Regions from separate parts of the Curtobacterium sp. NPDC090223 genome, predicted to be linked through region 1. Evidence: predicted binding sites of a transcription regulator. Region 1 holds the regulator's gene; the other holds the start of a gene.
The links. The regulator HrcA, encoded in region 1, represses chaperone genes, less so after heat shock. The targets are predictions, from matches to a motif close to TTNGCACTCGNNNNNNNCGAGTGCNAA.
Positions count from the first base shown of each region.

Region 2: the regulator HrcA is predicted to act here: its motif matches at 6,773-6,799, upstream of groES (co-chaperone GroES).

Region 1 covers NZ_JBIVCN010000001.1:192,718-206,900, forward strand. Annotated here, with positions in the region: partial or broken gene ACIPJY_RS00845 (ComEC/Rec2 family competence protein) at 1-941, shown strand, start outside; gene holA (DNA polymerase III subunit delta) at 1,660-2,679, shown strand; gene rpsT (30S ribosomal protein S20) at 2,945-3,205, opposite strand; gene ACIPJY_RS00860 (pyridoxal phosphate-dependent aminotransferase) at 3,396-4,562, shown strand; gene lepA (translation elongation factor 4) at 4,876-6,723, shown strand; gene ACIPJY_RS00870 (hypothetical protein) at 6,731-7,168, opposite strand; gene ACIPJY_RS00875 (DUF1990 family protein) at 7,291-7,938, shown strand; gene ACIPJY_RS00880 (HAD family hydrolase) at 7,946-8,647, opposite strand; gene hemW (radical SAM family heme chaperone HemW) at 8,676-9,899, shown strand; gene ACIPJY_RS00890 (DUF4870 domain-containing protein) at 9,896-10,303, opposite strand; gene hrcA (heat-inducible transcriptional repressor HrcA) at 10,411-11,433, shown strand; gene dnaJ (molecular chaperone DnaJ) at 11,532-12,647, shown strand; gene ACIPJY_RS00905 (RsmE family RNA methyltransferase) at 12,647-13,465, shown strand; gene ACIPJY_RS00910 (histidine triad nucleotide-binding protein) at 13,575-13,928, shown strand; gene ACIPJY_RS00915 (PhoH family protein) at 13,987-14,183, shown strand, end outside.
Region 2 covers NZ_JBIVCN010000004.1:41,711-55,893, reverse strand. Annotated here, with positions in the region: gene tsaE (tRNA (adenosine(37)-N6)-threonylcarbamoyltransferase complex ATPase subunit type 1 TsaE) at 1-399, shown strand, start outside; gene arr (NAD(+)--rifampin ADP-ribosyltransferase) at 424-840, opposite strand; gene ACIPJY_RS10250 (glycoside hydrolase family 16 protein) at 845-1,594, opposite strand; gene ACIPJY_RS10245 (glycoside hydrolase family 16 protein) at 1,742-2,494, opposite strand; gene tsaB (tRNA (adenosine(37)-N6)-threonylcarbamoyltransferase complex dimerization subunit type 1 TsaB) at 2,634-3,242, shown strand; gene rimI (ribosomal protein S18-alanine N-acetyltransferase) at 3,239-3,766, shown strand; gene tsaD (tRNA (adenosine(37)-N6)-threonylcarbamoyltransferase complex transferase subunit TsaD) at 3,759-4,808, shown strand; gene ACIPJY_RS10225 (DUF4190 domain-containing protein) at 4,930-5,559, shown strand; gene ACIPJY_RS10220 (methyltransferase domain-containing protein) at 5,552-6,745, opposite strand; gene groES (co-chaperone GroES) at 6,893-7,189, shown strand; gene rarD (EamA family transporter RarD) at 7,264-8,205, shown strand; gene ACIPJY_RS10205 (ABC transporter substrate-binding protein) at 8,313-9,641, opposite strand; gene ACIPJY_RS10200 (VOC family protein) at 10,278-10,670, opposite strand; gene ACIPJY_RS10195 (hypothetical protein) at 10,707-11,591, opposite strand; gene guaB (IMP dehydrogenase) at 11,842-13,344, opposite strand; gene ACIPJY_RS10185 (branched-chain amino acid ABC transporter permease) at 13,621-14,183, shown strand, end outside.

The DNA.
Region 1 (14,183 bases):
GCGCGATCGCCCTGCTGATCGGGTTCGTCGTGCTCGTCCGCCCGGACCCGTCGATCCTCCGTGCCACCGTGATGGCCGTCGTCGTGCTCGTCGTGCACCTGGCCGGGCGTCCGGTGCGGGGCGTGCCGCTGATCTGCCTCGCGGTCCTCGGGATGCTCGTCGTGGACCCGTGGTTCTCGCGCTCGTTCGCGTTCGGACTGTCCGTGCTCGCGACGAGCGGGATCGTCGTGCTCGCGCCACCCCTGACCGCGTTGCTCGCGCGGCGGTGCTGGACGCCTGTGGCCGCGGCGCTGGCGGTGCCGATCGCGGCGCAGGTGGCGTGCTGGCCGCTGACGATCCCGCTGTCGGCTGCGCTGCCGACCTACGCGGTGCCCGCGAACCTGCTCACCGAGCCCCTGGCACCGGTGGTCACGGTCCTCGGCCTCGGTGCGTGCCTGCTCGCGCCGGTGTGGCCCGCGGGTGCCGAGGTCCTCGCTGCCGTCGCCTGGGCGCCGGCTGCGGCGATCGGCGCCGTCGCGCACGGGGCCGCCGCGCTGCCGTTCGCCGCGGTGCCGTGGCCGGCCGGGCTCCTCGGCGTCGGGGCCGCCGCCGCGGTCAGCTCGGGGATCGTCGCCGCCGTCCTCGTGCCGGCGGCACTGCGGGCCCGGGTGCTCCTGGTCGCGGCGGTCGTCGGGGTGATCGGCATCGCGTCGACGCTCGTTCCGCGGGCGGTCGTCCGCGCCGGGCTCCCCGGGGACTGGGCGATGGCGGCGTGCGACGTCGGGCAGGGCGACGCCGTCCTGGTCCGCAACGGCACGAGCACCGCGCTCGTCGACGTCGGCGACGACCCGGAACGACTCCGCGCCTGTCTCGACCTGCTCGGTGTCCGGCGGATCGACCTGCTCGTGCTGACGCACTTCGACCGCGACCACGTCGGTGCCGTGGCCGAGGTCGCGGCGGACGTGGACGTCGCGCTCACCGGGCCGACCGGGCGTCCTGCGGACGACGGCGTCGTGCGGGATCTCCAGCGTGCGGGCGTGGACGTCCGGGACGCGGACGACGGGGTCGCGGGGATGCTGGGTGCGCTCCCGTGGCGGGTGCTCTGGCCGCGCGCCGGCGACTCCACGAGCGGGAACGACGCGAGCATCGTGCTCCGGGTCGGCCCGGCGCCGGACTCTTGCCGAACGTGCCTGTCCGGTGTGCTGCTCGGTGACCTCGACGCCACCGCGCAGCGCCGGCTGCGGGGGAGCGCGGTCATCGAGCCGGTCGACGTCGTCAAGGTCTCGCACCACGGTTCGGCGGACCAGGACCCGACGCTCTACCGGGAGCTCGCGGCGCCGGTCGGCCTGATCGGCGTCGGGGCGGACAACACCTACGGGCACCCAACCGCGGCCGCCCTGGCGATGCTGGCCGCCGCCGGGACGACGCCGTTCCGGACCGACCTGCAGGGCACCGTCGTCGTGCGCCGGGGAAGCCAGGGGCCCGAGGTCTGGACGGAGCGCCGGGCGACGGAGCCCGTGCCGTCCGGGACCGTGCCGCCCGGGACCGTGCCGCCCGGGGCCGCGCCGCCCGGGGCCGCGCCGCCCGGGGCCGCGCGGTCCGGGGTCGCGCGGCCGGGAGTCGTGCCGCCCGGGTCGGGGGTGGCCCGTAGACTCGGAGCCGCACCATCGGAAGGAACGCATGCCCGCCAAGAAGCCCGCGCGCGCCGCCGCGAAGATCGACCAGGTCCCGTGGTCCGGCATCCGTCCCGCGCCCGTGGTCCTCGTGACCGGGCCGGAGACGTTCCTCGCCGAGCGGGCGACCGGCATGCTGCGCGACCTCCTGGTGGGCGAGGACCCCGCACTCGAGGTCCACGACCTCGAAGCCGACCAGTACGCCCCCGGCCTGCTGGCCACCCTCGCGAGCCCGTCGCTGTTCGGCGAACCGCGGCTCGTCCGGGTGACGAACGTCGAGAAGTGCACGGACGCGTTCATCACGGAGACGATCTCCTACCTCGGCAACCCCGCGGACGACGTCACCCTCGTGCTCCGGCACGGCGGGGGTGTCCGCGGCAAGAAGCTCCTCGACACGATCCGCAGCGGCGTCGGCGGTGGGATCGAGGTCCAGTGCGACGAGCTCAAGCGCGAGACCGACCGCATCGACTTCGTGAACGCCGAGTTCCGTGCGGCCCGGCGGAAGATCGCCCCCTCGGCCGTCCGAACGCTCGTCGCGGCGTTCGCGGACGACCTCGCCGAGCTCGCGGCGGCGTGCCGGCAGCTCCTCGCCGACGAGGCGCAGGAGATCACGGACAAGGTCGTCGACAAGTACTACGGCGGCCGGGTCGAGACGAACGCCTTCAAGGTCGCCGACATCGCACTGGCGGGTCGATCGGCTCCGGCGATCGTCGAGCTGCGGCACGCCCTGTCGACGGGTGAGGCCCCCGTGCCGATCGTCGCCGCGTTCGCGAGCAAGATCCGCACGATGGCCAAGGTCAGCGGCTTCCGGGGCTCCAGCGGGCAGGCCGCTTCCGCGCTCGGCATGGCGCCGTGGCAGGTGCAGCGTGCGCAGCGCGACGTCGCGGGGTGGAGTGAGGCCGGTCTCGCGAACGCGATCATCAGCATCGCGGAGGCCGACACCGCGGTGAAGGGTGGCTCGCGCGACGCGCACTACGCGCTCGAGGTCATGGTCCGCACCATCGCCCGGCGCGGCGAAGCTCGCTGACGCGACCCGTCCCGGCCCGCGCCGGCCCGCGCCCGCGCGCGCCCGTTTCCGCGCGCGGCGTGAGCGCACCCCGCGTAACCGAAACCACTTCGCACCACGGAAGTACGCGGTGCGAAGTGCTTTCGGTTGTGCGAAGCCGAACCGAACTGCCGCCGCCCGCGCCCCCGCGCGCACCGCGCCCGCACCGCCGCCGCGCGCGCCCCCGCGCCCCACGAACGACGAAGGCCCCACACCGAACGGTGCGGGGCCTTCAGAGATCAGCTGCTCAGAGCGCGCTGACCTTCTTCGCGATGGCCGACTTGCGGTTCGCGGCCTGGTTCTTGTGGATGACGCCCTTGCTCACGGCCTTGTCGAGCTTCTTCGTGGCGACGACGAGGGCCGCGGCGGCCTTCTCCTTGTCGCCAGCGGAGACCGCCTCGTTGGTGTGGCGGATGAGCGTCTTCAGCTCGGACTTGTAGGCCTTGTTGCGCTCCTGGGCCTTCAGGTTGGTCTTGATGCGCTTCATCTGCGACTTGATGTTCGCCATGTGGTGCTCCTGCTTCGTCTCGTACGGGTGAATGCGACCGCTGGGTAGAGGGGCCCTTGGTCGTCTCGCGTTCCACCCGTGGGCGGGGAACGCGCAAGCCAGCAAGCAACACTACCAGGAGGGGGACAGCGGTTCAACGCGCGCGACACGCGTCACCGCGCGGAAACACGCGGGCGTTACCGTGATGGGCATGCCGTCCCTCGCACCTCGGATCGACACCGTCCCCGCCTCCGGCATCCGCCGCGTCTTCGAACAGGCCGCCCTGCTGCAGGCCGACGGTGCGGACGTCACGATGCTCGTCATCGGCGAACCGGACGTGCCGGTCGCGCCGCACATCGCCGACGCCGCCAAGCGCGCCTGGACCGAGGACCGCACCGACTACACGCCGAACGGCGGCATCGCGCCGCTCCGGACGGCCATCCAGGAGAAGCTGCGCCGCGAGAACCGCATCGAGGCCGACCTCGAGCAGATCTGGGTGACGGTCGGGGCGACGCAGGCACTGTTCCAGGCGATGACCCTGGTGCTGAGCCCCGGTGACGAGATCCTCGTGCCGGACCCCGGGTACACGACGTTCACGTTGAACGCGCACATCATCGGAGCCACCCCGGTGCCGTACCGGCTGGAGCCGCAGCACGGCTTCGAACCGGACCTGGACGCGCTCGAGGCCAGCATCACCGAGCACACCAGGGCGATCGTGGTGAACTCGCCGTCCAACCCGCTCGGATCGGTCTTCGGCGAGGACACCCTGCGGGACATCCTGGCGTTCGCGAAGCGCCACGACCTCTGGGTGATCAGCGACGAGGTCTACGAGTACTTCACGTACGACACCCGCCACGTGAGCCTGGCGGCGCTCGACGAGGACGACCGCGTGTTCACCGCGTTCTCGCTGAGCAAGACGTACGCGATGACGGGCGTCCGCGTCGGGTACCTCGTCACGCCCAAGGGCCTCGGCGCCACGATGCGCACGACGCAAGAGGCGATGATCAGCTGCGTCGCCGAGCCCGACCAGTACGCGGCCCTCGCCGCGATCGTCGGCGACCACTCGGCGGTACGGGATGCCCGGGAGCACTACCGCGCCAACCTCGCGGTCGCGACCGAGGTCCTCGACGCCGCCGGCATCAGGTACAACGACCCGCGTGGCGCGTTCTACCTGTGGATCGACATGTCGCACGCCGCACAGGGCGACGTCGCAGAGTGGGCGCTGGCGTTCCTGCAGCACGAGAAGGTCGCGGTCGCGCCGGGCAGCGCGTTCGGCCGCACCGGCGAGGGCTGGATCCGGGTCTGCCTGGCGGCGACCCCGGAGGACCTCCGGCGCGGCCTGGGCGCACTGCCGGCCCCGGCGCACGCCGTCGTCTGAGCGCGGCCGTCCGACCGGCCCGGAGGCTCGGTGCCGGTCCGCCTCGCACGGTGCGAGGGCAGGGTGGCTGGCCTGGAGGCTCGGTGCCGGTCCGCCTCGCACGGTGCGAGGGCGGGTGGCTGGGTGCTCGTCCTGACGACAACTGCGCGTGCGTCCGACTGCGCACTTGTCGGTACCGCGAGCAACTCGCGCCCGGCGCGAGCAACTCGCGCGCAGCTCGCGCGCCCGGCGCGAGCAACTCGCGCCCGCCCCGCACCCCGAGCACGCCCAACCGTGGGACAATCGTTCGACCGTCCGACCCACCTGAGGAACCGTGAGCCCACAAGCAGCCACCCCGCTCGAGCCCGCCGCGACTCCGGCCGAGGCGATCCGCAACTTCTGCATCATCGCGCACATCGACCACGGCAAGTCGACGCTGGCCGACCGCATGCTGCAGATCACCGGCATCGTCGAGGACCGCGCGATGCGTGCCCAGTACCTCGACCGGATGGACATCGAGCGCGAACGCGGCATCACGATCAAGTCGCAGGCCGTCCGGATGCCGTGGGAGCTCGACGGCAAGACCTTCGCGCTGAACATGATCGACACCCCCGGGCACGTCGACTTCTCCTACGAGGTGTCCCGCTCGCTCGCCGCGTGCGAGGGCGCGATCCTGCTGGTCGACGCCGCGCAGGGCATCGAGGCGCAGACGCTCGCCAACCTCTACCTGGCGCTCGAGAACGACCTCGAGATCATCCCGGTCCTCAACAAGATCGACCTGCCGGCCGCCGAGCCCGACAAGTACGCCGCGGAGCTCGCGCAGCTCATCGGTGGCAAGCCGGAGGACGTCCTCCGGGTGTCCGGCAAGACCGGCGTGGGCGTGCCCGAGCTGCTGGACCGCGTGGTCCGCACCGTGCCGAACCCCGTCGGTGACGCGGATGCCGCGCCCCGCGCGATGATCTTCGACTCCGTCTACGACAGCTACCGCGGCGTCGTGACGTACGTCCGCATGATCGACGGCTCGATCGCCCCGCGCGAGAAGGTCCAGATGATGTCGACCAAGTCGACGCACGAGATCCTGGAGATCGGGGTGTCGAGCCCCGAGCCGAAGCCCACGAAGGGCCTCTCCGTGGGGGAGGTCGGGTACCTCATCACCGGCGTGAAGGACGTCCGCCAGTCCAAGGTCGGCGACACCGTCACGAGCGCGCAGAAGCCCGCGACCGAGGCGCTGCCCGGCTACACGGACCCGAAGCCCATGGTGTTCTCGGGCCTGTACCCGATCGACGGCTCGGACTACCCGGACCTCCGTGACGCGCTCGACAAGCTCAAGCTCTCCGACGCCGCACTCGTGTACGAGCCGGAGACCTCTGTGGCGCTCGGCTTCGGCTTCCGCTGCGGGTTCCTCGGGCTGCTGCACCTCGAGATCATCACCGAGCGGCTCTCCCGCGAGTTCGGCCTCGACCTCATCACGACCGCCCCGAGCGTCATCTACGAGGTCACGACCGAGGACAACTCGGTCACCGAGGTCACGAACCCGTCCGAGTTCCCGACCGGGCGCATCGTCGAGGTCCGCGAGCCGATGGTCCGCGCCGCGATCCTCGCGCCGAAGGACTACGTCGGCGCGATCATGGAGCTCTGCCAGCAGCGCCGCGGCTCGCTGCTCGGCATGGAGTACCTCGGCGAGGACCGCGTCGAGATCCGCTACCAGATCCCGCTCGGCGAGATCGTGTTCGACTTCTTCGACCAGCTGAAGAGCAAGACGCAGGGCTACGCCAGCCTCGACTACGAGCCCATCGGCGACCAGGCCGCCGACCTCGTCAAGGTCGACATCCTGCTGCAGGGCGACCAGGTCGACGCGTTCAGTGCGATCGTGCACCGCGACAAGGCGTACGCGTACGGCACGCTGATGACCGAGCGCCTGCGCAAGCTCATCCCGCGCCAGCAGTTCGAGGTGCCGATCCAGGCTGCGATCGGGGCCAGGATCATCGCTCGCGAGAGCATCCGCGCGATGCGCAAGGACGTCCTCGCGAAGTGCTACGGCGGTGACATCACCCGCAAGCGCAAGCTCCTCGAGAAGCAGAAGGAGGGCAAGAAGCGCATGAAGACCATCGGCCGGGTCGAGGTCCCGCAGGAGGCCTTCATCGCGGCGCTCTCCGGCGACGTCGAAGAGAAGAAGAAGTAGGAGCGGTTCAGCCCCGCTGGTCGCGGGAACGCAGGGCCGCCAGGCACACGGACGGGAGGCTCGCAGCAGCCAGTCCCGCCAGTGCGGTCCGCACGATGGTCGCGTCGGATGCCGCCGCGACGTCCGCCGCTGTCGTCGCGACGACCGCGGCGGCCACGGCACCGAGCGCCAGGAGCGCCGTCACGCCGCCGATGACGAGCGGCACCCGGCGGTGCTGGTGGCGCTGCACCGCGAGCACGAGCGTCGCGCTGAAGAGCAGCACGCCGAGCCCGGCCGCTGATGCCCCGACGGCGGCGACGAGGTCGAGCGTCTCGACGTCGGCGGCCACCCGGTCGACCGCGATCCGGCTCGCCGCGGCGACCGCGAAACTGCCGAGGGTGAGCACGCCGGCGGCCCGGACCCGCGGGTCGACGGACCGGCGGCGGGCGGGGGCGGACGTGAGCACGCGTCCACGATAGGGGCGGGGCGGAGGGGTGCACGGCCTCCAGTTCGGGGTGCGCGGAAAGCGGACGGCGGGCCGGACCGCGTGGGTTCGACCCGGCCGTGCACCCCCAGTACGATGGCCTGATGAGCAGCCGCGGAGGGTACCTGACCGCCCTGACCTACGGAGCAGTCGGTGCCACACAGGCGCCCGACCTGATGACCTACCCGCCCGAGGGATTCGTCCCGGCGGAGTCGCGCTCGCGCATCGGTCACGGCGACCAGCGCTTCGAGACCGCGGTGACCCAGGCGCTGACGTGGCAGATCCAGGAGCGCAGCGGCATCGCGGTGCGCGTCGACGACGCACCGGACGACGACGAGGTCCGCTACAACCCGGTGACCTTCGACGAGCAGGGCGTGCCGATCGCGCCGGCCTCGATCGGGACCCCGCGGGTGGAGCAGTTCGCGCCGGACGGCACCCCGCTCGTGACGGCGGGGACGAGCGCGGTGCTGACGATGCACGCGTTCGGGCAGACGGTGCAGGCGCCGGTGCGGGTCGTGTCGATCATCGACGAGCCGGACCGCAAGGGCTTCGCCTACGGCACGCTCGAGGGGCACCCGCTCTCGGGCGAGGAGTCCTTCGTCATCGAGCGCACCGCCGACGGCTCGGTGTGGCTGCAGATCCGGCAGTTCTCGCAGCCGGCGAGCGCGAAGTGGCGCTTCGTCGCCCCGCTGCTCCGTCGGCAGCAGCGCGTGATGGCGGAGAAGTACCTCGAGGCGCTGCGCGGCGACTAGTCCGCGCTCAGCCCTCGTGCCGCAGCGGCGGCAGCGCGGCGATCGCGTCCTCGATGAGCGCGGCGTCGGACACGCAGTCGCGGGCGATGGCGACCGCGTTCGTGTGCCGGAGCGCGTCGACGTCGTAGACGCCGGTCGCGACCGCGAGGAACGGGATGCCGACGGCGTCGGCGGCCTCGCCGTCGCGCGGGGTGTCGCCGACGATGACGGCGCGGGTGCCGGCGAGTGCTGCCGCGGCGAGGGCCGTCACGCCGGTGCGCTCGACCTCCTCGTCGCCGAAGTACGAGTGCTCCCAGTCGAAGGCGTCGACGTCGAACCCGGCGCCGGCGAGCTTGACCCGCGCGCGGTAGGCCGAGTTGCCGGTGAGCAGCCCGTTGCGCCAACCGATCTCGGCGAACCGGGCGACGAGCGCCGTGGCCCCGGGAGCCGCGGTGCGGTGCTCGCCCGAGCGGTGCCGTTCCTCGGAGAGGTCGCGGAGGTGCCGGCTGACGGTCGGGATCAGGTCGTCGCCGAGGTCGTGGGCACGGACGTGCTCGGCGATGATGCCGGCGTCGGTCCGGCCGTGCTGGTGCCCGACGAGCAGGGGGAGGTCGCGGCCCGTCGCCCGCTCGAGCGCGAGGTGGTACAGGTTGCCGGGCGAGGTGGCGTTGCGGACGAGGGTGCCGTCGATGTCCCACAGCACCGTGGTCGGGACGGGGTGGTGCTCCATGCCTCCATCATGGCGGACAATGGACTCCATGCCGAGTGCTCTCCCGATCGCCGACCCGGCACCCGCGGACGGACTGATCACCCCCGCTGCCGGATCGGGTGACGTGCCGTTCGGCGTCTACGTGCACGTGCCGTTCTGCCGGGTTCGCTGCGGGTACTGCGACTTCAACACGTACACGGCATCCGAGCTCCGCGGTGTCCGCCGTGACGACTACGCCGGGCACGCCGTCCGCGAGATCGCCTGGGCCGCCTCCGTGCTCGACCGCTCCGGCGTGGCTCGCCGTCCCGTCTCGACCGTCTTCTTCGGTGGCGGCACCCCGACCATGCTCCCCGCGAGCGACCTGGCGATGATCCTGCGGGCGATCGACGACACGTGGGGGATCCTGCCCGGGGCCGAGGTCACGACCGAGGCGAACCCGGACTCCGTCGACGCGGAGTCGATCGCGACCCTGCAGCGGGCGGGTTTCACGCGGATGAGCTACGGCATGCAGTCCGCGGTCCCGCACGTGCTCGCCACGCTCGACCGCACCCACGACCCGCTCCGGGTGCCGGACGTCGTCGACCTCGCGAAGCAGCAGGGGCTCGACGTCTCACTCGACCTGATCTACTCGACGCCGGGGGAGTCCCTGGACGACTGGCGCACCTCGCTCGACGCGGCCATCGCCTGCGAGCCCGACCACGTGTCGGCGTACTCGCTCATCGTCGAGGACGGCACCGCGATGGGCCGTGCCGTCTCCCGCGGGGAGCTGCCGGCACCGGACGACGACCTCGCCGCGGACATGTACGAGCTCGCGGACCAGGTGCTCGGTGACGCCGGGTACGGCTGGTACGAGGTCTCCAACTGGGCGCGCGGCGACGAGCACGTCAGCCGGCACAACCTGTCGTACTGGAAGGGCCACGACTGGTGGGGCGTCGGACCCGGTGCGCACTCCAGCGTCGCCGGCACCCGGTGGTGGAACGTCAAGCACCCGGCCGCGTACGCGAACCGGGTGCTCGCCGACGAGTCCCCGGCCGCCGGACGCGAGACGATCGACGACGAGACCCGGTACGTGGAGCGCCTGCTGCTGGCCGCGCGCGTCCGCGGGGAGCTGCGCACCGAGGAGATCCGACCGGAGGCCCGTGGCCGGGTCGCCGGGCTCATCGCCCGCGGTCTGGTGGACGGTCGCAGCGCGCTGGCCCGGCCGGGGCGCCTGGAACTCACGCTGCCGGGCCGGCTGCTCGCCGACGCCGTGGTGCGGGAACTGCTCGACTAGTCCTTGATGAACTGGAACGTGAGCGGGTACCGGTAGAACCGGCCCTGGTTCGCGGCGACGGCGGCCATGATCGCGAACACGACCACGAGCACCCCGATCACCGGGAGCAGCACGAACCCGATCAGCACGATCGTCAGCAGGCCGGACACGAAGCTCGCGATCGCGACCGTGATGTGGAAGTTCAGCGCCTGCCGGGTGTGCTCGCGGATGAACTGCCCGCGGTCGCGCAGCACGATGTACGCCACGAGCGGCACGATGAAGTTGAAGAAGATCCCACCGATGTGCGTCAGGGTGGCCCAGAGGCGCTGGTCCTCGGGCGTCATCGGCTGGGGCGGCTGGTACTGCGGTCCGCCGGGCTGCTGTCCGTAGCCCTGGGGTCCGTTCGGCGGCTGTCCGTAGCTCATGCGCACGAGCGTATCCACACCGGTGCAGAAGTGTCGGGACGTCGGTGGTCGGGCGTAGGATCAGCACTCGTCACATCCGAGTGCCAGCACGAGCGGAAGGGGTCCCGGTGGTCAGTGAACGGTCCCTCGAGGTCCTCAAGGCGATCGTGCGCGACTACGTCGCCTCACGCGAGCCGGTCGGGTCCAAGTCCATCGTGGAGCGCCACGCGTTCGGCGTCAGCGCCGCCACGATCCGCAACGACATGGCCCTGCTCGAGGACGAGCAGCTCATCATCGCTCCGCACACGTCGTCCGGCCGGGTGCCGACGGACAAGGGCTACCGGCTCTTCGTGGACCACCTCGCTGCCGCCCGCCCGCTGACCAGCGCCCAGCGGCAGGCCATCGAGACGTTCCTCGGCGCCTCGAACGACCTCGACGACGTGCTCAGCCGCACCGTCCGGCTGCTCAGCCAGCTCACGAACCAGGTCGCCCTGGTGCAGTACCCGTCGATGGTGCGCGCCCGGGTGCAGCACGTCGAACTCGTCCGGCTCGGGGACACCCGCCTGATGGTGGTGCTCATCACCGACACCGCCCGGGTCGAGCAGCGGGTGGTCGAGACGGACGTCACCCTCGACGAGTCCGCGCTCGTCGAGCTCCGCGCCGTGGTGAACGGTGCCGCGGTCGGACTCCTGCTGCAGGACGTCCCGACGGCGCTCCGGGCGATCCCGGCGCAGATCCGGCCGGAGTCGCAGACCCTCGCCGGGGTGGTGGTCGCGACCCTCATCGAACAGGTCGCCGCCAACCGGCAGGACCGCCTGCTGATGGCGGGGGCGGCGAACCTCGCGAAGAGCGAACAGGACTTCTCCGGCGGGCTGTTCCCGGTCCTCGAAGCGATCGAGGAACAAGTGACCCTGCTCCGGTTGTTCGGGGAGATGCAGCTCGACGACGTCTCCGTCACCGCACGGATCGGCGTCGAGAACGCGGAGTACGGCCTCGACGCGACCAGCATCGTCGCCGGCGGGTACGTCGCGGCGGGCGGCGAGGTCGCGCGCCTCGGCGTCCTCGGCCCCACCCGGATGGACTACGGCACCAACATGGCCGCGGTCCGCGCGGTCGCGCGGTACCTGTCCAGGCTGCTCGGAGAGAATTGACGACCGACCACCCCGGGGACGCGCGCTGAGCGCGGCAGCCGACCCGGGCCTCCAGACCGATCCACCAGCAAGACCGACGAAACCTACCTGAGGAACACGTGGCAGACCACTACGACGTCCTCGGTGTCCCGCGTGACGCGGCCGACGCCGACATCAAGAAGGCGTACCGCCGCCTCGCCCGCGAACTGCACCCGGACGTGAACCCGAGCCCGGACGCCGCCGAGCGCTTCAAGGACGTGACGCACGCGTACGACGTGCTGAGCGACCCCGAGCAGCGTCGTCGGTACGACGCCGGCCCGCAGGCCGACAACCCGTTCGGCGGCGGCGGCGCGGGCGGCTTCAGCGACATCTTCGACGCCTTCTTCGGCGGCGGAGGCGGTGGGAGCCGTGGCAACGGTCCGCGCAGCCGCGCCGAGCGCGGCCAGGACGCGCTGCTCCGCATCGACGTCGACCTCGACGAGGTCGTCTTCGGAACCCACAAGGACGTCGAGGTGGACACCGCGGTGCTCTGCGAGACGTGCGGTGGTTCCTGCTGCGCGCCGGGCACGAGCCCGCGCACCTGCGACATCTGCGGCGGCACCGGGCACATCCAGCGCCAGGTCCGCTCGCTCCTCGGCAACGTCGTGACGAGCGCGCCGTGCGGCACCTGCCGCGGGCACGGCACCGTCATCCCGAACCCGTGCCCCACCTGCCAGGGGCAGGGCCGCGTCCGCGCGCGCCGGACGATCCCGGTCGACGTGCCCGCCGGCGTCGACTCCGGGCTGCGCCTGCAGATGCCCGGTCAGGGTGAGGTCGGCCCGGCCGGCGGACCCTCCGGCGACCTCTACCTCGAGATCCGCGTGCGCCACCACGACGTCTTCAGCCGCGACGGGGACGACCTCCTCGCCACGCTCGAGGTCGCCATGACCGATGCGGTCCTCGGCACCACGACGACGATCGACGGCCTGGACGGCCCGGTCGAGCTCGAGATCCGTCCGGGTGTGCAGAGCGCCGACGTCCTGGTCCTCAAGGACCGCGGCGTGACGAAGCTGCGCGGGAACGGCCGCGGCGACCTGCGGGTCGGCGTGCAGGTCGTCACCCCGACCAAGCTCTCGCACAAGGAACGCCAGCTCGTCGAGCAGCTCGCGAAGTCGCACAAGGCGTCGCCCCCGCAGCTCGCGAAGTTCCAGCAGGGCATGTTCGGCAAGCTCCGCGACCGCTTCTTCAACTTCTGATGGCGTCGCTCTACCTGGTCGACTCGCTGGACGGCGTGGCCGTCGGCGGGTCCGTGGCGCTCGACGGCACCGAGGGCCGGCACGCCGTGACGGTGTCCCGGGTCCGCGTGGGGGAGACCCTGCGGATCTCGGACGGCCAGGGGACCGTCGCGGTCGGCACGGTGGCCTCGGTCGACCGGGACGCGCTCGTGCTCACCGTCGCGTCGCTGACCACCTCGCCGGTCCCCGTCCCGGCGCTGACGCTCGTGCAGGCGCTCGCGAAGGGCGGCCGGGACGAGATGGCGGTGCAGGCGGCGACCGAGATCGGTGTCGACCACGTCGTGCCGTGGGCGGCGGCGCGGAGCGTCTCCCGGTGGGAGGGCGCGAAGGTCGCGAAGGGCCGGGCCCGGTGGCAGGCGATCGCCCACGAGGCCGCGAAGCAGGCGATCCGGTCGCGGGTGCCGTCCGTCTCGGCGCCGGTGACGACGGCTGCGCTGGCTGCGGGGGTCGGGTCTGGTTCCGGCGGTTCCGGCGGTTCCGGCGGTTCCGGTGGTTCCGGCCGTTCCGGCCGTTCCGGTGGTTCCGGTCTGGAGGCCCGGGTCGCGTTGGTCGTGCTCGATCCGACCGCCACGGTGCGGCTGGCGACCTGGGAACCGCCGTCCGACGCCACCGAGATCGTCCTGGTGGTCGGCCCGGAGGGCGGGATCGACGGCTCCGAGCTGGATCGGCTCACCGCCGCCGGTGCCGTGCGGGTGCGGCTCGGCGACAGCGTGCTCCGGACCTCGACGGCCGGTCCCGCGGCCCTCGCCGTGCTGCAGGCACGGCTGGGTCGGTGGTAGCGGCAGCCCCGTCGATCGCAGACCCGACCTGCATCGCCAGCCGTATGCGCTGCGGGATCGGGATGATCTGGGAAGACTGCGAGTCGGTCACGGGTTCTACGATGGAGCAATGAGCACCAGCACGCCCAGCGTCTTCTCGAAGATCATCGCGCGGGAGATCCCGGCCACCATCGTGACCGAGGACGACCGTGTCATCGCCTTCGAGGACATCGCGCCCAAGGCCCCCGTGCACGTGCTCGTCGTCCCCAAGACCGAGGACTACGCCAACGTGACCGAACTGGCCGCGGGTGACCCGGACCTCCTCGCCCACATCGTGGCCACCGCGCAGCGCATCGCCGACGAGCGCTCCGGTGGGCAGTACCGTCTCGTCTTCAACACCGGCGAGACCGTCGGACAGACCGTGTTCCACGTGCACGCGCACGTACTCGCAGGCGACCTGCAGGAAGGCACCCTTGCCAGCTGACGACACCGCACACCCAGAGCCAGAAGCCGTCTCGGAACTCAGCGTCGACGGGATCGCGATGGTCCAGCTCCTGGGCCCGCAGGACCGGCTGTTGAAGACCGTCGAACGCCAGTACCCGGGGGTCCGGGTGCTGGTCCGTGGCAACGAGGTCACGCTCACCGGGCCGGAGCGCGACGTCGCCCGTGCCCGTGCGCTCGTCGACGAACTCGTCGGCATGGTGCGGCGCGGCCAGGACATCGGCCAGGGCGACATCCC
Region 2 (14,183 bases), on a different contig from region 1:
ACCGGGCCGCTCGGCGCCGGCAAGACGACCCTGACCCGGGGGCTCGGGGCCGCGCTCGGGGCCAGGGGTCAGGTGTCGAGCCCGACGTTCGTGCTCGCCAGGACCCACCCCACGACGTCCGGCCCGGACCTCGTGCACGTGGACGCCTACCGGCTGTCCGACCCGGTGGAGCTCGACGACCTCGACCTCGACTGGGACGCGTCGATCGTCGTCGTCGAGTGGGGGCGCGGTTTCGTCGACGGCATCACCGACAGCGTGCTCGACGTCGAGATCGTCCGCGCGACCGGTGCCGAGACGGCCGCCGACGTCGGTGACCTCGATCCGGACGACGTCCCCGACGAACCCCGCCGCGTCATCGTCACGGCCACCGGCCCACGCTGGACCGGCGTCGCACTCTGACGGGCGCCGTCGGCCGGTGTCACGTCAGTTGATGATGGCGCCGCGTTCCTCGGTCCGGAGCACCGCGAGCCGGTCCCGCCACGTCTGCAGGGCCTCCGGCGTCAGCCGCGTCCAGTCCGTCACCTCACCGACGATGCGGATCGGCGCCGTGCTGCGGTAGGACCGGGTCGGGTTGCCCGGGAACTTCCGGTCGGTCACGTTGGGGTCGTCCTCGAACGGCCCGGTCGGCTCGACCTGGTAGACGCGGGGCTCGCCGGGGCCCGCGGCGAGTTCCGCCGCGAGCCCGGCACCGGCACTGACCGCCGTGAAGTAGACGTGGTTCATGACGACCTCCGGCCGGTAGTTCGACCGGAACCCGGCCGTCAGCAGGTCGCCGACCCGCAGGTCGGCCTTCGTCCCGTGGAAGAACGGGCCGTCGTCCAGCGTCTGCTCCCCGGACACCAGATCAGCCCACGTACTCGGCCATGCTGACCCAGTTGATGTAGAGGTGCCCGGAGGCGCCCCAGTTGCCGACCTGGAACATGTAGCGGTGCGGCGTGGTCGGGACGTCCGAGGTCACCCGCTGGACGACCCGGTCGTCGACGAGGTAGGTCACGGACTGCCCCGGGATCCACTCGACCGAGTAGGTGTGCCAGTCGCGCCAGGAGACGCCGGTGCTGGCGCTGTACGACAGCCCCTCGAGTCCCGGGATCATGAGGTGCTGGTACGCCATCGGCGTCGACTCGAAGTTGCTCTCCGGGAAGTCGATCTCGCCGTCGGCCCAGCGGTTCGAGGTCGGGTACAGGATGAACGCGGCACCGTTGCGGTCACCGCCCGTGGCCATCGCCCGCACGGTGAACTTGCCGCCCTGGTGGCCCCAGGCACCGGCCGGTGTCCCGAAGGTCCCGGCGGCACCGTGGCGGCCGTCGAGCGCGACGTCCATGAACCCGTCGTGCGCGCTGATCTGCGAGCCGGAGAACCACATCCCGCCGGTCCCGTCCGGGTACGGCTGCCAGGAGTCCGCGTACTGCCGGGCGAACTGTCCACCCGCCGCGGCGTCGGTCGCGAAGTCCTCGCCGTACGTCTGTTCGAACCGGGCTCCGGTCACGGAGGTGGTCGCGGCGACCGCGGTCGATGCCCCGCCGAACGGGACGGCGACGAGTGTTGCGCCGAGGACGGCGGCGACGAGGGCCGCACGCTTGGTACGTGTCTGCATGGATGTCATTTCCCTGACGTGACTGCGGCAGACGTCCCCACGAGCGCCGCACGGTCGGATCTCGACCCGGCGTGCACTCTAAGCAGATTCGATGACGTATCACAAGGATTCGCCAGCTCGGAAGTCCCCCGACCAGGGGACACGCGGTCAGGGCTTGTAGTCGTACGTCGTGACCCAGTCGATGTACAGGTGGCCGGCCGCGCCCCAGTTCCCGACCTGGAACATGTACCGGTGCGCGGTCTTCGGCACGTCCTTCGTGACGGTGTTGACCACCTTGCGGTCGACGATGTACTTCACGGACTTCCCGGGGATCCACTCGACGGAGTAGACGTGCCAGTCTGTCCACTTGACGCGCGTCGAGGTGCTGACGGCGTTGACCTCCTTGCCCCTCACCATCGAGTGGTGGTGGAGCATCGGGCTGTCCTCGAAGTTGCTCTCGGGGTAGTCGATCTCGCCCTCGGACCACACGTTCGAGGTCGGCCACAGCATGAACGCCGCGCCGTTCGCCTTGCCGCCGATCGCCCGGGCGCGGACGGAGAACTTCCCGCCGACGTGCCCCCATGCGCCGGTGGGCGTGCCGAAGGTGCCGGCGGCGCCGTGCTTGCCGTCGAGCGTGACGTCCATCACCCCGCCGTGCGCGCTGATCTGCGAGCCGGACCAGTACATGCCGTTGCCCATCCCGTCCGGGTACGGCTGCCACGACTTCGCGTACGTCTTGGCGAACTTGCCCTTGGCGGCCGCGGTGGTGGTGAAGTCCTCGCGGAAGGTCTGCTTGAACTTCCCGATGTTGCCGACCGGCACGGCGGCCTGCGCGGCCCCGCCGTCCCCGATCGGCGCGGCGACGAGGGCTGCGGTGAGGATCACGGCGGCGACGGCCGCCCTGGTGAAGCGCTTCTGCATGAGCTGTCACTCCCTGGAGGTGCGAGCCGACCCGAACGGCTCGCACAGCCCCCTGTCGGCCGGATCGGCGCGCTCGACAGCGCCGTGCTGCCCCCAGAGCGAGGGCGAACCAGCGGTTCTGTCCGCCTACGATGGACAGGTGCTGCTCGCGATCGACACCTCCGCCGGGACCTCCGTCGCCGTCGTCGACCCCGAGACCCGTCAGGTGCTCGCCGAACGCTCGACGGACGACACCCGACGGCACGCCGAGGTCATCGGCCCGTTCCTGCAGGGCGTCCTCGAAGACGCCGGCATCACCCCGGCCGACGTCACGGGAGTCGTCGCGGGCATGGGCCCGGGGCCGTTCACCGGACTCCGCGTCGGCATCGCCGCCGCACGCACCTTCGCCGCGGCACGCGGCGTCCCGTTCCTGCCGCTCGTCAGCCACGACGCCGTCGCCGCCGACGAAGCCGGACCGCTGGTCGTCCTGACGGACGCCCGCCGTCGCGAGGTCTACTGGAGCGTCTACGACCAGACCGGCACACGCGTCGGGGGTCCCGGACTCGCGAAGCCGGCGGATCTCGACGACGTGCTCGGAGCCTCCGGTCCGGAACGGCGGGTCACCGCCGCCACGATCCCGGCCGGGAGGCTCGGGTCGCTCGCCGCGGACCGGCTCGCCTCCGGTGGTCCCTTCGCCGAGGACCTGCCGCTCTACCTCCGCGACCCCGACGTCACGGTGCCGGGTGCGCCCAAGCGGGTGAAGCAGTGACCCTGCCCGACGGGCTGCGCCTGCGGCGCGCCCACCCGCAGGACCTCGACGACGTGATGTGGCTCGAGCACGCCTCGTTCCCCACCGACGCCTGGTCCGCGTCCCAGATGTCCGGCGAGCTGTACTCGCCGCACGGGTACTACGTCGTCGTCGAGACGACCGAGGACGGCGCGCCGACGATCGTCGGGTACGCGGGACTGTCCTCGCTCGCGGGGAACCCCGTCGCCGACGTGCAGACCATCGCGGTGTCGGCGGAGCACCGGGGGCAGGGCATCGGCCGGGTGCTGTTCACCGAGCTGCTCGACGAGGCCCGTCGCCGCGGCGTGGCCGAGGTCTTCCTCGAGGTCCGCGCCGACAACCCCGTCGCCCAGGCCATGTACACGGCGTTCGGGTTCGAGCACATCGCCACCCGGCCGCGCTACTACCAGCCGGACGGCGTGGACGCATGGGTGATGCGGGCAGCGCTCGCACCCGCAGCCACCCGCCGGACCGGTCCGATCGGACAGGAGATCCTCGATGACTGAACCCCTCGTGCTCGGCATCGAGACCTCGTGCGACGAGACCGGCGTCGGCATCGTGCGCGGGAACACCCTGTTGGCGAACGTCATCGCGTCCAGCATGGAGGAGCACGCACGCTACGGCGGTGTCGTGCCCGAGGTCGCCGCGCGCGCACACCTCGAGGCGATGACCCCGACCCTGACCCAGGCGCTGCAGCAGGCCGGCGTGACGCTCGACGAGCTCGACGCGGTCGCCGTCACCGCCGGGCCGGGCCTCGCCGGGGCGCTCATGGTGGGCGTGGGTGCGGCGAAGGCGCTCGCCGTGGCCACCGGCAAGCCGCTCTACGGGGTGAACCACCTGGTCGGACACGTCGGGGCGGACGTCCTCCGTGCCGACGGCAGCGCGTTGGAGCTGCCGACCGTGGCGCTCCTGGTGTCGGGTGGGCACACGTCGCTGCTGCTCGTCCGTGATCTCGTCGACGACGTCGAGCTCCTCGGCGAGACCATCGACGACGCCGCCGGAGAGGCCTTCGACAAGGTCGCGCGGCTGCTCGGGCTGCCGTACCCGGGCGGACCGCAGATCGACCGGGCCGCCGCTGAGGGCGACCCGACGGCGATCCGCTTCCCCCGCGGGCTGACGCTGCCGAAGGACATGGCGGCGCACCGCTACGACTTCTCGTTCTCCGGGCTGAAGACCGCCGTCGCGCGGTGGGTCGAACGCTGCCGCGACGAGGGCCGGGAGGTCCCCGTGGCCGACGTCGCCGCGTCGTTCCGGGAAGCCGTGGTCGACGTGCTGATCACCAAGGCGCTGAACGCCTGCCGCGACACCGGGGTGCCCCGGCTGCTCCTCGGGGGTGGGGTCGTCGCGAACGCCCGGCTCCGCGCCGTGGCCGAGGCCCGCTGCCAGGAGGCCGGGGTCGAGCTCCGCATCCCGCCCCTCGACCTCTGCACGGACAACGGTGCGATGATCGCGGCGGTCGGAGCCCGGCTCGTCGCCGGAGGACACGCGCCGAGCGACCTCGGGATCGCGGCGGACTCGACGCTGCCGGTCACCACCGTCCAGGTCTGAGGCTGCTGCGCGCTTGCGCCCTGCTGCGTGCTCCCGTCCTGCTGCGCGCTCGCGTCCTGCTCGTGCGCTCGTGTGGCAGGATCGAACGGACGACCGCACGGGCCGTCGGGAGGGGTGCAACGTGTCCGATCAGAACCAGTGGCCGAAGCCGGACGAGCAGCAGCCGAACGGGCCGGACGCCTCGCAGCAGCAGAACCCGTACAGCGCGCCGCAGGCGCCCCGGTACGGCGCGCCGCAGCAGCAGAACCCGTACGGCGGGCCGCAGCAGCAGAACCCGTACGGCGGGCCGCAGCAGCAGAACCCGTACGCCGCGCCGCAGCAACCGAACCCCTACGGCGCGCCGCAGCCGAACCCGTACGCGCAGCAGCAGAACCCCTACGCGCAGCAGAACCCGTACGCCGGTCCCGCCGACTACGCGAACACCGGGTACCAGCCGTACGGACAGCGTCCGAAGACGAGCATCCTGGCCATCCTGTCGATCGTGTTCGGCCTCGGTGCCGTGCCGTTCTTCTTCATCGCGATCCTGCTCGGCCCCGCCGGCGCGATCCTCGGCCACGTGGCGCTCGGCAAGATCCGTCAGACCGGTGAGCAGGGCCGTGGCCTCGCGCTGACCGGCATCATCGCCGGCTGGGTGATGACCGGCATCTGGATCCTCTGGATCGCCGTCGTGGTGTTCGCGATCGGCCACTCCGGCGGGTACTCGGACTACGGCACCGACTACGGCTCGGACTCCGGCGCGTTCGTCAGCTGAGTCGCTCGCACAGCACCGCGGTGTGCCGGCCCTCTAGCCGCGTGAGGACGAGGGTCATCCGCCGTGTGCCACCGCGCAGTCGCAGGCGCTTCCGGAACTGGGCGGGGTCGACGTCGACGCCGCGCTTCTTGATCTCGACCGTGCCGACGCCCTCCGCGGCCAGGCGAGCAGCGAGCTGCTTGACGTCGAGCGGCATCGTGTCGAGCACCCGGAACCCCTGCGCGAAGGGCGTCGTCACGGCCTGCTCGGACGTGACGTAGGCGATCCCCTCCGACAGCATCCGGCCGTCGATCGAGCGCGCCAGGTCGCCGATCAGCCGCGCCCGGATGACCGCACCGTCGGGCTCGTACAGGTACGCGCCGATCGCGCCGACTTCGACGTCCTCGGCGTCCGTGGCCCCGGTCAGCTCGGCGATGCCGTGCGCGCCGATGACGGTCGCGGCGCGGCGGACACCCGGGCGTGCGAGCGGGCCGAACCAGAGCGCGAGCTCGACGACCTCCCGGTCGACGGAGGTCCACTGTGCCTCTGCCGTGTCCGGGATCAGGTCGCGGTCGATGCCCGGACCGAGCTTCACGCCGGTCGGGGTGGTCGTCGCGGCCGCGAACACGGTGTCGAGCGACGGCGACCAGTCGTCCGGGTCCGCGAGCCGGCGGGTGTTCGTGTGTCCGGACGTGCGGCGAGCCGGGTCCATCCAGACGCCGTCGACGCTCGACACGTCGAAGGTCGCCGCGTCGCCGAGCACCACGCGGGCGTCCGGCCACGGTGCGAGGTTGTGCGTCGCGACCGCCGCCGTCACCTCGTCCCGGTCGACCGCCGTGACGTCGAGGTCGAGGGCAGCCATCGCGAGTGCGTCACCGCCGATCCCGCAGCCGAGGTCCGCCACCCGGTGCAGACCGGCCGCGGCGAACCGCCCGGCGTGCTGGGCGGCGACGGAGAGCCGGGTCGCCTGCTCGAGGCCGGCCTCGGTGAACAGCATCCGGCTCGCGAAGTCCCCGAACTTGCCACGGGCCTTGAGCCGGAGCTTCGCCTGCGTGAGCACCGCGGCGACCAGGCGGGGGTCGTGTCCCTCGGCCCGGAGGCGGGACACCACGCGGACGATCTCGCCGTCGTCGGACACGGCGGGCGTCCGGTCGAGGAGCGCCATCCCGTCCGGGGTCAGGAGCTGAGCGAGTTCGGTGGCGTCCATGAGACGATCCTGTCATCACCAGGAGGACTGGCACTCGGATTGACCGAGTGCCAGAGGCCCCCTACAGTTGGACCTGGCACTCTCGTGTGCGTAGTGCCAACCGGTTTTCATCTGTACCGAGTCAGTACCGAGAAAGAAGAGGTCACCGTGGCCGTCACCATCAAGCCGCTCGAAGATCGCATCGTCATCCGTCAGGTCGAGGCGGAGCAGACCACCGCTTCCGGTCTCGTCATCCCGGACACCGCGAAGGAGAAGCCGCAGGAGGGCGAGGTCGTGGCCGTGGGTCCGGGTCGCATCGACGACAACGGCAACCGCGTCCCGCTCGACGTCGCCGTCGGCGACAAGGTCATCTACTCGAAGTACGGCGGCACCGAGGTCAAGTACTCGGGCGAGGACCTGCTGGTCCTCTCGGCTCGCGACGTCCTCGCGGTCATCGAGCACTGACACCAGTTCCACCCGTCGGACGCCCCGGCAGCCTCGTGCTGCCGGGGCGTTCGCCGTGTCCGTAGCATTGGTCCGTGACGGAGCGCGTGCCCAGGAGCGAAGCATCGGTCGGCGTCGTGCAGGCCGTGGTCGCCTACGGGCTCTGGGGGCTGATGCCGCTGCTGTTCGCGGCGATGGCGCCCGGCGGCGCGTTCGAGATCGTCGCGTGGCGGATCGTCTTCGGGCTGGGCTTCTGCGCGATCGCGATCCTCGTCACGCGCTCGTGGCTGCGCACGCGTTCCCTGATCGTCCAGCGTCGGGTGATGGGCGTGATGGCGATCGCCGCGGTGCTCATCGTCGTGAACTGGACCGTGTACGTGATCGCGACGACGACGGGTCACACGGTCGAGGCGGCGCTCGGGTACTTCATCAACCCGCTCGTCACGATCGCCCTCGGGGTCGTGCTGCTGCGCGAACGCCTCCGTCCGGCGCAGTGGACCGCGGTCGGCATCAGCATCCTGGCGGTCGTCGTGATCGCGGTCGGCTACGGGCAGATGCCGTGGATCTCGCTCGTGCTGGCGTTCTCCTTCGGGCTCTACGGCCTGGTGAAGAAGCGCGTCGGCGGGACCGTCGACGCCCTGTCCGGGCTGACGATCGAGACGATGTGGCTGACACCGGTCGCGGTGGTGACGCTCGTGGTGCTCGGCGTGACCGGCATCGGCGGCGGCGTCACGTTCGGCGGCGCGGGCTGGGTGCACGCGCTCATCATGATCGGGGCGGGTCCGGCGACGGCCGTCCCGCTGCTGCTCTTCGCATCGTCGGCCCGGCGGCTGTCGCTGTCGACGCTCGGGCTGACCCAGTACCTGACGCCGGTGATGCAGCTGATCGTGGGGGTGACGATCCAGCACGAGGCGATGTCGACGTCGCGGTGGATCGGCTTCGGCATCGTGTGGGTCGCCCTGGTGATCCTCTCCACGGACTCGTTCTTGGCCGCGCGCCGTGCCCGCCGCACCACGGCACCAGCGGTGCCGGCCTGACGGAGCCGAGCCGGGCCTCCCGTCCGGCGTTCGCGCCCCCACGCGGAAACGACAGTTCTCCGCGGATCGTCCGCGGAGAACTGTCGCTTCGTGGTGGTGCGGTGCGGCTACTTCTTGACCGAGCCCTGGATGGCGCTCTGGTAGACCGGCTTGTTGTCACCGTCGAACTTGTAGATGCCGATGTAGGCGCTCGACGGGTCGTTGTTCGAGTCGAACGGACCGATGCCGGACGGGCCCGTGTAGTGGATGTCCTTGCCGTCGTCCAGCAGGGCCTTGCAGTCCTTGAACGTCGAGCACTCGGTGCCGCCGTCGACCCCGGAGACCTTGTCCATGTTCGCCTGGATCGTGCCGGAGTCGGTGCCCTTGCCCTTCACCGCGGCCAGCGCGGCGAGGGTGGTGGCGTCGTAGGACTCAGCAGCGTACGAGTAGTCCGCGAGCTCCTTGCCCGACGACTTCTTGTAGTACGCGGCCAGGCGCTGCTTCAGGTCGTCCTTCGGCGAGGCGCCGGGGATCGTGCCCTGCGCACCGGTCAGCGTGCCCTTGTCGAAGTCCTTCGAGTAGTCGGCCGTGTTGCCGTCCGACATGTAGACCTTCGACATGTCCCAGCCCTGCGAGACGAGCTCCGGGATGATCGACTTGGTCTCGTCGAACGCCAGCACGACGATCGCGTCGGGCTTGGCGGCGAGGGCCGCGGTCACCTCGGACGAGAAGGTGGTCTGCCCTGGCGGGAACTCCTGGCCCTTGCCCTTGGCGCCGTAGACGACCTGGCCACCGGAGGACTCGACGGCCTCCTGGACGGAGTTGCGGAGACCCGTGCCGTACGTGTCGTTGAACACGAGGAACGCGACCTTGGCGTTGCCGTCACCCGTGACGAGCTGGCCGAGCGCCGAACCCTGCACCGAGTCCGGCGGAGCGGTCCGGTAGTAGTACGACGAGTAGCCCGAGAGGTCGGACGCGGTGTTCGCGGGGGAGATCTCCACGATGCAGTTGCTGGTGAGCTGGTCGATGACGTTGAGCGTCACGGACGAGGACTCGGCGCCGATCGCGACCGGGACCTTGGCGTTCACGAGCTTCGACGCCGCCGAGCTCGACACCGTCATGTCCGTGCTGTCGCCGGAGTCCGTCTGCGGGTCGATGGTGACGTCCTTGTCGAGCACACCGCCGGCCGCGTTGATGTCGTCGACCGCCAGGCCCACACCGGCCTCGGCCGGCGGGTTCAGGTAGGCGAGCGAGCCCGTGAGGGGCAGGATCGTGCCGATCTTCAGTGCGTCGGTGCCGGGCGACGACGGGGCCTCGCAGCTGGCCGCCGGGTCTTTCTTGGACGCGGAGGCGGACGACGACGGGTCGGCGCTGCCGGAGGTCGAGCATGCCGCGAGCAGCACCGCCGCGACTCCCGCCAGTGCCAGCGCCGTGGTGGCGCGGGTGGTTCTGATCATCCGTGGAACCCTTTCTCGGCACGGGGGCTGTTGTCGCATCGGGTCGAGTGCGACGCCTCCGTGTGGGGATGCGAGCAAAAGTAGGGTCCGGGTGTTTCGCCCGTGTGACGGGGCGGTACGGAAAGTGTTTCGTTACCGAGCCGTGACGAAAGCTGTGCGGATGTTCGGGATCAGCGGCGGGGAGGTCGTCCGGCTGTGCGTGCGTGTTGCGTTGTGTGTGGGTTGGCTGGCGCGGCGGGTTCCTGGGGGCCTGTTTCCTGAGTGCCGTCGGGTCCTTGGGGCGCCGCGGCGTTCGGGTGGTGCTGCGGTGTTCGGGTGGCGCCGCGGTGCCCTTGGGGCGCCGTGGTGTTTGGGTGGCGCCGCGGTGTTCGGGTGGCGCCGCGGTGCCCTTGGGGCGCCGCGGTCTTCTCGAGACGCCGCGGTGTTCGGGGGCGTTTCGAGGAGTCCCCGGTGTCTCGGGACGAAGGCGGTGCCGGCGGGGTGTGGCTGGGCGGTGTAGCTCGGCGGTGGGCTGGGGTTCGCGGGGCCAGCGAGCGGGGCTGCCGGGCGCGGCCGGGTGGTGCGGGGGCGCGGCGAGTGTGGCCGGCGCGCGGGGCGGCCGGCCAGGCGAGTGTGGCCGGCGCGCGGGAGGCTGCGTCAGCGGTCGGTGGCGTCGAGTTCGGCCTGGGACCGGAGCACGCAGAACTCATTGCCCTCGGGGTCGGCCAGGATGACCCAGCCGCCGGCCGGGGTCCTCCGGTCCGCGAGCTCGACCGCGCCGATCCCGCGGAGCCGCTCCACCTCGGCGTCACGCGTCCGATCGGTCGGGCGCAGGTCGAAGTGGATCCGGTTCTTCACGGACTTCGGTTCGGGTACCTCGATGAACAGGATGCGGTGGGAGCCGTCCGCTGCCAGGATCATGCACTCCTCGTGCCCTGGCTGGTTCGGGTCGTCCGGGTCGTCGCGGTACCCGAGGACCTGACGCCACCACTCCGAGAGCGTGTACGCGTCGCGGCAGTCGATCGAGGTGTGAGAGACGGCGCTGACCATGCCCGGAGCGTAGTCCGCGCGCCCGCGCTCAGCGCCTCAGCGCCGCGGTGTTCCCCCTGCCGCTCGGAGTACCGGGACCCCGGCTCGCAGCAGCACGTGGGCGAGTGCGGCGGGCGATACGGCCTCGCGCATCGTCCACCGTGCCACCGCCCGGACCTCCGGGTGCCGGCGCAGCGCGTCCTCCCGGAGCTTCTCGTCCCACAGCGCGTCGTGGTCGGCGTACTTCACACGCCCGTCGAACTCCCCGACGACACCGTGCTCTGGCCACCAGAAGTCGACGCGGAACCGGCCGACGTCGGTGTCGAACTCCTGCTGCAGGACGGGCGCGCGCACCCGGAGCTCCCGAGCGGTCACCCGGCTGATGGACTCGCCGGGGGACTCGGCCAGGGGATCGGCGAACGCCAGCGCATCCCGGGCCCTGCCGACGCCGCGACGTCCGCCGAGCCTGCCGAGGACCTGTTCCAGCTCGTCCCGCGTGACGAGTTGCCGGTGCAGGAGGTGGTCGAACACCGCGACGCCCTGCGCGGAGGACCCCGTCCGTGCGACGTCGACTGCCGTGCGCACGAGGGACGTCACCGGCACGCCGTCCACGGTCGTCGTCTCGGCAGGAGCGAGCGGGGCGACGTGCCGGACCACGCCGCGGCCGCTGTGCGTCCGTTGCACCCGCGCGTCGATCAGGTGCAGGCGGGCATCTGGACGGTCGACGTCCGGCAGCCCCCAGAGCGCCGCGGCGGAGCGGTGGGAGACCACACCGGGTGACCGCAGCGCGGCGTACCGGCCGCGGACTAGGAGTCGCCGACGCTCGAGATGCCCGAGCGTCTCCCACTGGCCCCGTTCGACGGCGGCGCCGTGGAACAGCCGGACGGGGTCCACGAGCGTGGTCGGGGTGCGGATGAGCAGCGCGTGCGGAGGAGCTTCCATACCCGCAGCCTGGCCGTGCCCGACATCCCGGACGGCAGGTGCGCTGGAGTCCGTGGAGAACGCCGCCGCGCTGCCTCCCTGTGGAGGACCCGGCTGGCGCCCCTGGGAACGCGAAACGCCCCCGTCCGCCCGAGACGCCGCCGAATTCGGCGGTGTCTCGAGGGGACAGGGGCGTCTCGACCGGATCAGGCCGCCAACAAGCCGTCAGTCAGCCGGATCAGGCCGCCAGCCAGCCAAGCAGCCAGCCCGACTACCGGCTGTAGTTCGGCGCCTCGACGACCATCTGCACGTCGTGCGGGTGCGACTCCTTCAACCCCGCCGGGGTGATCCGGACGAACTTGCCGCGCGCCTTGAGCTCCGGGATCGTCCGACCGCCGACGTAGAACATCGACTGCCGCAGCCCACCGACGAGCTGGTACACGACGTTCGCGACGGAGCCGCGGTACGGGACCTGGCCCTCGATGCCCTCCGGGACGAGCTTGTCGTCCGAGGGGACGTCCGCCTGGAAGTAGCGGTCCTTCGAGTACGAGGTCTTCTTGCCACGGGTCTGCAGCGCGCCGAGGGAGCCCATCCCGCGGTACGCCTTGAACTGCTTGCCGTTGACGAAGACCAGGTCACCCGGGGACTCGTCGGTGCCGGCGAGCAGCGAGCCGAGCATCACGGTGTCGGCACCGGCCACGAGGGCCTTCGCGATGTCGCCCGAGTACTGCAGGCCGCCGTCGGCGATGACCGGCACGCCGGCTTCGCGCGCCGCGAGCGAGGCCTCGTAGACAGCGGTGACCTGCGGCACGCCGACACCGGCGACGACGCGGGTGGTGCAGATCGAACCGGGGCCGACCCCGACCTTGACCGCGTCCACGCCGGCGTCGATGAGCGCCTGGGCGCCTTCGCGGGTGGCTGCCTGGCCGCCGATGACGTCGACACCGTCGAACGCCGGGTCGGCCTTCAGACGGCGGACCATGTCGAGCACGCCGGCGCTGTGGCCGTTCGCGGTGTCCACGACGAGCACGTCGACGCCCGCTTCGAGCAGGGCCGTCGCACGCTGCCACGCGTCACCGAAGAACCCGATCGCCGCACCGACGCGCAGGCGTCCGGCGTCGTCCTTGGTGGCGTCCGGGTACTTCTCGCTCTTGTCGAAGTCCTTGACGGTGATGAGCCCGCGGAGCTTGCCGTCCGCGTCGACGAGGGGCAGCTTCTCGATCTTGTGCTCGGCGAAGATCGCGACGGCGTCGTCCGGGTCGATGCCGACGGGCGCGGTGATCAGCGGCGCCTTCGTCATGACGTCGCGGACGAACGTGGTCTGCTGCTCGAACGGCGCCACGAACCGCATGTCGCGGTTGGTGATGATGCCGACGAGCGTGCCGTCACCCTCGACCACGGGCAGGCCGGAGACGCGGAACTGTCCGCAGAGCGCGTCGACCTCGGCCACGGTGGCGTCCGGGTTGGTGGTCACCGGGTTCGTGATCATGCCCGACTCGGAGCGCTTGACCTTGTCGACCGCTGCGGCCTGGTCCGCGATGGACATGTTGCGGTGCAGGATGCCGATGCCGCCCTGGCGCGCCATCGCGATCGCCATGCGGGCTTCGGTGACGGTGTCCATCGCCGCGGAGAGCAGCGGGACGTTGACCGTGATCCGCTTGGTGAGCCGGGACGTCGTCGACGCCTCGCTCGGGATGACGTCGGTGTACCCCGGCAGGAGCATGACGTCGTCGTACGTGAGTCCGATGAATCCGAACGGATCCGGCTGGTCCATGGGTCCCCTTCGTGGGCGAGGTGAAGCGGTCGAGACACCGGACGCAGCGTCGGGTTCCGGATAGACCATGCTAACGCGCGCGGCGGGTCGCGCATTCCGGCCTGCGCCCGGTGGGGACGGGCTCCGGATCCGGCCGGGAGGCCGGGGTCGCCTCCGCAACGCACGGTTCCTCCACAGCGTCACAGTTACGCCACGAATTCCACAGGGAATCTTTTGGAAACACGGGTGACACAAAATCACCATAGGTTCCTCGTCATCCGAACGAGAGGCTCTTCCGTGGGATCCATCACTCCTGCGGGGTCGGCGCTGCTGCGCCGATTCCGCCCCGGTGCGCCAGGCCGTCGCCGACTGGTGCTCGTCGTCGTGCTCGTCGCGGCGTTCCTGGCGACCTTCCTGATCGACTGGGCGGTGACGCTCCCGGCCCAGGGAGCGACCACCAGCGCGACGGCGACCGCCAGCGCGAGCGCGAGCACCGCGCCGTCCAGCACCCAGCCCTGCACCGTCAGCACGACGAACGGCTGCATCCAGGGCACGATCCTCGACTCGGAGCGCAAGCCGGCTCCGGGCGTCGACGTCGACGTCGCGGGCCCGTCGGGCTTCACGGCGACGTCGACCACGACCGACACCGGCCGGTGGTCGGTGAGCGTCCCGGCCTCCGGTCAGTACACGGTGACCGTGGACCAGGACACCCTGCCGAAGGGCCAGTACCTGACGAACGCGGCCGACGCGAAGCGCACGGTGCAGGCGAACCTCAACGCCAACGCCGGCCAGATCTTCCAGCTGTCCGACCAGCAGGGCGCGACGACGAGCGACGCCACGACGAGCGTCACCGCCGCACG